DNA from 2 places in the Pseudocitrobacter cyperus genome. Region 2 is predicted to be linked to the other one. Evidence: predicted binding sites of a transcription regulator. Region 2 holds the regulator's gene; the other holds the start of a gene.
The links. The regulator PurR, encoded in region 2, represses purine synthesis genes. The targets are predictions, from matches to a motif close to CANGCAAACGTTTGCNTG.
Positions count from the first base shown of each region.

Region 1: a site for PurR is predicted at 2,562-2,579, ahead of VSR74_RS16420 (nucleobase:cation symporter-2 family protein). Genes of this name have one in related genera too.

Region 1 covers NZ_JAYMYY010000005.1:116,414-121,178, forward strand. Annotated here, with positions in the region: gene VSR74_RS16415 (AsmA family protein) at 1-998, opposite strand, end outside; gene VSR74_RS16420 (nucleobase:cation symporter-2 family protein) at 1,119-2,510, opposite strand; gene gltS (sodium/glutamate symporter) at 2,782-3,984, shown strand; gene glpK (glycerol kinase GlpK) at 4,028-4,765, opposite strand, start outside.
Region 2 covers NZ_JAYMYY010000001.1:340,947-345,711, reverse strand. Annotated here, with positions in the region: gene VSR74_RS01695 (MFS transporter) at 1-914, opposite strand, end outside; gene cydH (cytochrome bd-I oxidase subunit CydH) at 1,088-1,177, opposite strand; gene purR (HTH-type transcriptional repressor PurR) at 1,472-2,497, shown strand; gene punR (DNA-binding transcriptional activator PunR) at 2,494-3,426, opposite strand; gene punC (purine nucleoside transporter PunC) at 3,535-4,728, shown strand.

The DNA.
Region 1 (4,765 bases), on a different contig from region 2:
CCTTCCCAGCGGCTGGTGAACTGGCGTAGAGCGATCCCCTGGTCTGACAGTTCACCGTTGAAAATAGGGTCGAGAAGATGCAGCGAACCGTAGATAAATTCGCTGGCGTTGAGGGTGATTTTACCGTCTGTACTTTGCCAGCCGCCCTGGCTGAGCGTCAGATTGCGCACATTCATATCGAGATCGGTGACAGCCCAGTCGGGCCCTTGCAAACGGGCATCGACGACCTCAAGGCGACCAATTTGCAGTGAAGGAACCGTGGTGAGTGGGGCGAAGAAATCGATCAGCCCTTTGTCGCTTTGCAGACGGATATCGTTCAGCCGCAGATTATCTACTACCCAGCTACCATCGGCGTTGCGGCGGGCATTCCCGGCCAGCGAGCCGCGCGCCATCTCCGCAGCAAGCGTACTGAGCGTGACCACGCCGTTATCGATATCCCCCTCAATGGACACATTGCTGCTGGGGATGCCATTCAGCGTCAGCGACCCGGCGTTCACCTGAAGATGCGTCTTCTTGCCCAGTACGTTTCCGACCTCTGGCACCCACGGCGCAACGCTACCGCTGACCCGTTGCGCACTCAGCTCCCAACCGGTTTCCGGGCTGTTGAATGCCATATTGTTCAGTTGCAGGCGATCGGCTGCAAAGGGAAGCGGCGCGTTGGAAGGCGAAAGATTGAGGGTTCCGTCCTGCAGCAGAATGGTATCGACATGCAGCGGATCGGTGATCTGGCGGGTGCTCAGGCCGATATCCACCGCTTTCGCGACCAGCGTTGCCGGTTTGCCGTCGCGCCCGAAGGTCACGTTTTTAAACAGGATATGAGAGGGTGATGAGAAGCGGTGATCCATCGCATCGAAAGTCACCTGATAATCGGTGTTATCCGTTATCCAGTCGCTGACTTCGCGAGCGCCCCAGCGGGTTTGCAGCAGGAAGTAGAAGGCGAGAATAACCACCAACAGTGCGATGAGCAGCCAGAGAAGCAGCTTTCCAATGAATTTCATGATCTTCCATCCTGAGAAGGGCACATAAGGCAGTTATGCACGAATTATGCGCAATGCTCAAGGCGGGAATGGTGTCTTTGCGTTTCAGCAACAGGGGCCGCAGCCCCTGTCACGCGGAGATTACTCTTTCTCAGGCGGGAAAATCAGATTCAGAACAATCGCCGTGATACCGCCTGCGGCGATACCGGAGGAGAGCAGGTTTTTCAGCCAGTCTGGCGCAAATTGCAGGATCTGCGGCTGCTGGGAGACGCCAAGACCAATGGCCAGCGACAGGGCGATAATCAGGATCGCACGGCGGTTCAGCGGTTCGCGGGAGACAATACGCACCCCGGAAGCCGCGATGGTGCCGAACATCACAAGCGTAGCGCCACCCAGAACTGGCTCAGGAATATGTTGTACGAAGCCGCTTACCGCCGGGAACAGACCCAGTACGATCAGCATCAATGCAACCACAAAACCGACATAGCGGCTGGCGACGCCGGTCAGTTGAATCACGCCATTATTCTGGCCGAAGCAGGAGTTCGGGAACGTATTGAACACTGCTGAAACAAATGAGTTCAGGCCGTTGGCCAGTACGCCGCCTTTCAGGCGTCGCATATAGACCGGGCCGGAAACAGGTTGTTCAGAGACGTCAGAGGTCGCCGTAATATCACCAATGGTTTCCAGAGAGGTGATCATAAACACCAGCATCAGCGGCAGCAGCAGATTCCAGTCGATGCCCAGGCCGTAGTAGAGCGGGGTTGGGATCATAATCAGGTCGGTGTTGGTCGGCGCGGTATTTTCCGGCAGCATGCCCAGGAACCAGGCCATCAGATACCCCGCCGCCATGGCAATCACCAGCGAGGCGATGCGCAGGTATGGGTTACGCTGACGATTGAGCAGGATAATGAGCACCAGAACGACCGCCGCCAGCAGCAGATTTTTCGGTGCGCCAAAGGTGTTATCGCTCATCGCCGCATAACCGCCGCCAATGGATGTCAGGCCGACCTGAATCAGCGACAGACCAATAATCATCACCACCACGCCGGAAACCAGCGGTGTAATGATACGACGCGCCAGGTGCAGCACGCGTGAAAGCACCATCTCAGTACAGCTCGCCAGCATCAGAGTGCCGAACAGCGCCGCCATCATTGTCGGCACATCGGCACCGCCCGTTTTCAGTGCCGTGCCGCCCATAATCAGCGGTGCAACAAAGTTGAAGCTGGTGCCCTGAATTGACAGTAAGCCAGAGCCCACCGGGCCCCAGGCTTTAATCTGGATGATTGACGCCACACCGGAAGCGAATAGCGACATGCTGATAATGTGCTGAGTATCGGCCGCTGGCAGACCCAAAGCCTGGCAAATCAGCAGGGCTGGCGTGATCACCGCGACAAACATCGCCAGCAGGTGTTGCAGGGCAGCAAACAGCGTTTGCGGCAACGGTGGACGATCTTCTAAGCGGTAAATCAACTCGCTATTTTGAGTGTGCGCAACCGGTTGCGCATTTTCAGACTCAAGAGTGTTGGCGGACATCAGAGGCAATCTCGTGCTGGGAAAGCGGCGATTTTATCGGACTGGTTGGTAAAAGCAAACGGTTGCATTGTGATGGCGTTAAAAAAATACCGGAGCTTAATCTTTATCAATAATTCATCACGTAAATAGTTCATATGCGTGATTAACCTTTTTCTGTCATTTCTTCGCACTTATTGATTACAATCTGTCCCCAGATCTTAAGATGAGATCTCAACGACGCAGGAAATTTGTCGCGTATGAATGAATCATGCGTTTGGTAAGGAGCTTAAAAATGTTTCATCTCGATACGTTATCTACGCTGGTCGCGGCGACGCTGGTGCTGCTGCTGGGGCGCAAACTGGTTCATTCCGTTCCTTTCTTTAAGAAATACACCATTCCGGAACCTGTAGCGGGTGGGCTACTGGTTGCGCTGGCGCTGCTGGTGCTGAAAAAGAGCATGGGCTGGGAAATCGACTTTGATATGAGTCTGAAAGACCCATTAATGCTGGCTTTTTTCGCCACCATCGGTCTGAATGCCAACCTTTCGAGTCTGCGCGCTGGCGGTAAAGTATTAGCTACGTTTCTGATTGTGGTGGTGGGGCTGCTACTGATGCAGAATGCCATCGGCATTGGTATGGCGAAAATGCTGGGGCTGGATCCATTGATGGGGTTGCTGGCCGGGTCGATCACCCTTTCTGGCGGCCACGGTACCGGAGCCGCGTGGGGGAAACTCTTCACTGAACGTTATGGTTTCGCCAATGCGACGGAAGTTGCGATGGCCTGCGCGACTTTTGGTTTAGTGCTTGGCGGCCTGATTGGCGGGCCGGTGGCGCGCTATCTGGTGAAACACTCTTCCTCTCCGGATGGTACGCCGGACGATCAGGAAATCCCGACAGCGTTTGAAAAGCCTGACGTTGGCCGTGTTATCACCTCGCTGGTATTGATTGAAACCATCGCCTTAATCGCTATCTGCTTAACGCTTGGGCGTGTGGTGGCGCAACTCTTAACCGGCACAATGTTTGAATTGCCAACCTTTGTTTGTGTGCTGTTTATCGGCGTCATCCTGAGTAACGGGCTGGCACTGGTCGGTTTTTATCGCGTATTTGAAAGAGCCGTATCTGTTTTAGGAAACGTCAGCCTGTCGCTGTTCCTGGCAATGGCGTTGATGAGCCTGAAGCTGTGGGAACTGGCGTCGCTGGCCTTGCCGATGCTGGCTATTCTTGGCGTTCAGACCATTGCAATGGCGCTGTACGCAATTTTCGTTACCTATCGGATGATGGGAAAAAACTACGATGCTGCTGTGCTGGCGGCGGGTCACTGCGGTTTTGGCCTTGGTGCAACGCCAACGGCGATTGCCAATATGCAGGCGATCACCGAACGTTTCGGCCCGTCACATACGGCGTTCCTGGTGGTGCCGATGGTAGGTGCGTTCTTCCTGGATATCGTGAACGCGCTGGTGATTAAGCTCTATCTGATGCTGCCGCTCTTTAGTTGATAAATGAAGCGGGGGCACCTGCTTGCCCCCGCCAGTATGTGGTTTACTCGCCGTGATCTTCCCAGGCCAGGGCGCGTTTCACCGCTTTCTGCCAGCCGCTGTAACGGTAGTTACGCTCGGTGGTTTCGATACCCGGACGGAACTCGCGTTCAATTACCGCTTTCTCCTGCAACTCATCCAGATTCTGCCAGAAGCCTACGGCCAGACCGGCAAGATAGGCCGCGCCCAGTGCGGTGACTTCCCGAACTTCCGGGCGCTCTACGCGGGTACCCAGAATGTCGGACTGGAACTGCATCAGGAAGTTATTGGCTACCGCACCGCCATCCACGCGCAGGGCATGTAAACGAATACCGGAGTCAGCCTGCATCGCTTCCAGCACATCACGCGTCTGATAAGCGATAGACTCGAGTGTCGCACGAATAATGTGGTTCGAGTTTACGCCACGGGTCAGCCCGAAAATCGCCCCACGCGCATACGGATCCCAGTACGGCGCGCCGAGGCCGGTAAATGCTGGTACGACGTAGACGCCGTTCGTGTCTTTCACTTTCGTGGCGAAATATTCGGAATCGAACGCGTCGCTGATGAGTTTCATCTCGTCACGCAGCCACTGAATAGAGGCTCCCGCCATAAACACCGCGCCTTCCAGCGCATAGTTCACCTCGCCGCGTGGGCCGCAGGCGATGGTGGTCAGCAGGCCGTGCTCGGATTTCACCGCTTTCTCGCCGGTGTTCATCAGCATAAAACAGCCGGTGCCGTAGGTGTTTTTCGCCATCCCTTCTTT
Region 2 (4,765 bases):
AAGGTCGCGGCTCCCCAGATAACCATGCTGACCGCAGCACCGATTTCCGTGCGCGCAAGGAACGGTATCGCCAGCATTATCAACATCAGAAGCAACAAAAATCCCTTCAGCGTGCCGCTGACGGAACGATCGGCAAACTTACCGCCGAGGTAGTTCCCCAGAGAAAAACCGACGCCAATCAGCACCAGCATCAATGTGATAAAGGTAGAGGATGCATCGGTAATGGTGTGCAATACCGGCGAAATATAGGTATAGAGCGTAAACATCGCTCCCGCACCGAGCACCGTCGTCAGCAAAGCGGAAAGCACCTGCGGGCGCACCAGCACCGAAAGTTCGCGTTTCACATCCGGTTTTTCACCTGCCCCGCCCTGCGGTAACGAGAGCCACAGGCTAACTATCGAAATCACGCCAAGACCCGCCGTTGCCAGGAACGACATCCGCCAGCCGATGGTTTCGCCAAGCCAGGTGGCTGCGGGAACACCGCCGATGTTGGCAATCGTCAGCCCCATAAACATAGTGGCGACCGCGCTGGCTTGTTTGTGTTTTGGCACCACGCTTGCCGCAACCACCGAGCCCAGGCCAAAGAATGCGCCATGGTTGAGGCTGGTAATAATGCGCGAGAGCATCAGGGTGGTGTAATCCGGCGCGATAGCCGAGAGCACATTGCCGAGGGTGAAAATCGTCATCAGGAAGATTAAGGCATTGCGCCGCGCACGATGGGAGAGCAGTAACGTCATCAGCGGCGCACCCACCATCACCCCTACAGCGTAGGCGCTGATTAACATACCTGCGGCAGGAATTGAAACATCAACCCCTTCAGCGATAACAGGTAAGAGCCCCATCGGCGAAAATTCGGTGGTGCCAATCCCAAATGCGCCAATGGCTAACGCCAGTAAGGGAAAATTGACTTTCATGCAATGACTCCGGTTTGCCGCAAATCTGGACGGCGTGACAACTGAAGGCAAAAGCATGACATCGATCACAAAAAAACAGAAGTGTACAAATTAGCAAAATAGTTTTGCTGATGTGATAACAATCGATATGAGGAATTGAAGTGAGGGAGAGTGAACTCTCCCTGCGAAATGAATTAATGCAGGACGGCAGTTAGCCCGGCCGCCACGATCAGCGCCAGCGTAATAACCGTCGTGGTAATTGACATCTTCAGTTCAGTACTCATCAATTTTTCTCCTTGTTATCACCACACCAAAAGTGAGTTAAATCATTTTTGCACACTTAATAGCAAAAATCTTCTCTGATTTCACACGATAACCGATTTTGCGCTTCCACTTTTGCCAAAGATCAGACAAAATTCGACGCTAATTTATAAGTGTATCGGCCATTGACCCCCTCCTGTCGTCCTGTGTCGTTTTCCCGGCGAACCGCAATTCATAACATTGCGTCAGGGTGAGTGAAGGCAAACGTTTTCGTAGTTAATCGAACGGGGGCAGGCCCGGGTCTGGAGTGAGATGGAATGGCAACTATTAAAGATGTAGCGAAACGCGCAAACGTTTCCACTACAACTGTATCACATGTGATTAACAAGACGCGCTTTGTCGCCGAGGATACGCGGGAAGCGGTATGGGCGGCAATCAAAGAGCTCCACTACTCTCCAAGCGCCGTCGCCCGTAGTCTGAAAGTCAATCACACCAAATCCATTGGTTTGTTGGCAACCAGTAGTGAAGCGGCCTACTTCGCTGAAATAATTGAAGCCGTTGAGAAAAACTGTTTTCAGAAAGGCTATACCCTGATCCTTGGCAACGCCTGGAACAATCTTGAGAAGCAGCGCGCTTACCTCTCTATGATGGCGCAAAAGCGCGTAGACGGCCTGCTGGTGATGTGTTCTGAATATCCGGAATCGCTGCTGCAGATGCTGGAAGAGTATCGCAATATTCCGATGGTGGTGATGGACTGGGGCGAAGCCAAAGCTGATTTTACTGACTCGGTCATTGATAACGCCTTCGAAGGTGGCTATATGGCAGGCCGTTATCTGGTGGAACGTGGCCACCGCGAAATTGGCGTCATCCCCGGCCCGCTTGAGCGTAACACCGGTGCGGGCCGCCTGGCCGGTTTTATGAAAGCGATGGAAGAGATGCATATTAATGTGCCGTCCAACTGGATCGTTCAGGGTGATTTCGAGCCTGAATCCGGCTATCGCGCCATGCAGCAAATCCTCTCGCAGAATCCGCGTCCGACGGCCATTTTCTGCGGTGGTGATGTCATGGCGATGGGTGCGCTCTGCGCCGCTGATGAAATGGGACTACGCGTCCCGCAGGATATCTCCCTGATTGGTTACGACAACGTGCGCAACTCTCGCTTCTTTACGCCGGCGTTGACCACTATCCACCAGCCTAAAGACTCCCTCGGGGAAACCGCCTTTAATATGCTGATGGACAGAATTGTCAGCAAACGCGAAGAGTCGCAGTCGATTGAAGTCCATCCGCGCCTCATCGAGCGCCGTTCCGTCGCCGACGGCCCCTTCCGCGATTACCGTCGTTAAGGCTCTCTGCGAACGCCATTTTCCGGCGTTCGCAGCCACTCGCTGTTCAGCGTTTCACTGTCGCCCAGATAGTCCAGCAGCCAGCCTAACGCTACAGATGTATCGTTTTGCTGCCACGTCAGACAACAAGCCGCATCCGGAAAAGGGTTTTCCAGTTCCAGTGCCACCCACTCGCCCGTGTCTATCTTCGGACGCGCAAAATGTTCTGGCACCATTCCGACGCAAAGCCCCGCGGATAAACAGGTCTCTGAAGAGCCCCAGTCTGGTACCACAACCCGTTTCTGGTTATCCAGCAGCCAGGTGATTCGTTTTGGCAACGAGCGCGAAGTATCCTCACGCACCAGCGAAGGCCAGTTGCGCAATGTATCATCGCTAAATGGCCCGCTCATCTTCGCCAGAGGATGCTGGCTTGCCACCACGCACTGCCAGCTCAGCATACCCATATCGCGAAAGGCATAACGCCCCCCAACGGGGATCGCCTGCGTCGCGCCAATCGCCAGCTCAACCCGGCCATCTGCCAGCGCATCCCAGACGCCGTTGAACACTTCCTGATAAACCAGCAGTTCAACATCACTGAAGTGCCGATAGAAATCGACAATCATCTGCCGGGTGCGCTCAGGCCTGACGATATTATCAACCGCAATGGCCAGTTGACCGCGCCAGCCATTGGCAATTTGCTGGCACTGCTGACGAGTGATCTGCATTTTTTTGATAACAGAACGCCCTTCTTTCAAAAACCACGCCCCCGCAGGCGTCAGCTCAACATCGCGATGACGGCGTTCGAACAGCGGAACCGCCAGCCACTCTTCCAGTTGCCGCACCGTGTAACTGATTGCTGAAGGTACCCGGTGCAGTTCATTCGCCGCACCGCTAAAGCTGCCGTTACGCGCAACGGCATCAACCACTTCCAGTGAATATTCAGACCACATGCTCTGCCTACAAAATTTTTGAAACCAGGCCGCAAATATTAGCGTTTCACAAGCCAGATTTCACTCTCTACACTCTCAGCCTCTTCCGACACAAGAAAAGGCGTTTTTATGCAACCTGGGAAAGGATTTTTAGTCTGGCTGGCGGGCCTGAGCGTATTGGGCTTCCTGGCCACTGATATGTATCTTCCGGCCTTTGCCGCCATTCAGAGCGATTTGCAAACACCGGCGTCTGCCGTCAGTGCCAGCCTGAGTCTGTTCCTTGCCGGATTTGCTATCGCGCAACTGCTGTGGGGGCCGCTCTCTGACCGTTATGGCCGCAAACCGATTTTGTTAACAGGCCTGGCGATTTTCGCCTTCGGCTGCCTGGGAATGCTGTGGGTGCGCGATGCCAGCATACTGCTGGTGCTGCGTTTTATCCAGGCGGTCGGCGTCTGCGCAGCGGCTGTCACCTGGCAGGCAATGGTCACAGACTACTATCCGGCGCAGCGTATCAACCGTATTTTCGCCACGATTATGCCGCTGGTTGGCCTCTCTCCGGCACTGGCCCCCCTGCTGGGAAGCTGGATCCTGCATCACTTCGAGTGGCAGGCTATTTTCACCACGCTGTTTATCATTACGCTGATTTTGATGATCCCGGCGCTGCGCCTGAAGCCCGCCCACCCGAAAGTGTCCGCAAACCCGGACAAACTGACCTTTATGAAGCTGCTGCGCAGTCAGGATTACCGCGGCAACGTGTTGATATACGCCGCCTGTTCCGCCAGCTTCTTTGCCTGGCTGACCGGGTCGCCATTTATCCTCAATGCCATGGGTTACAGCCCGACAGCCATTGGTCTGAGCTATGTTCCGCAGACCATCGCCTTCCTGATAGGCGGCTACGGCTGCCGCGCGGCGCTGCAAAAATGGGATGGCGGCAAGCTCCTGCCGTGGTTGTTGATGCTGTTCGCCATTAGCGTGTTTGCCACCTGGGGCGTCGGTCTGACACCGCATGTCTCGCTGACCGCCCTGCTGATCCCGTTCTGCGTGATGGCAATGGCAAACGGCGCTATCTATCCTATCGTCGTCGCCCGCGCTCTGCGCCCATTCCCGCAGGCTACCGGGCGTGCGGCCGCCTTACAAAATACGCTGCAACTGGGGCTGTGCTTCCTCGCCAGTCTGGTCGTTTCATCATTGATTGCCGCACCTCTGCTGGCGACCACCAGCGTGATGGTGGCCACCGTTGTGCTCGCAGGTATCGGCTACAAGATGCAGGCTGGCGCGCGCATTGTCGAAAATGATTCACCAAAGGAATCATCTCGCGCATAAAATGATAAATATCAATGTTATGAAGCCGTAATTAGTT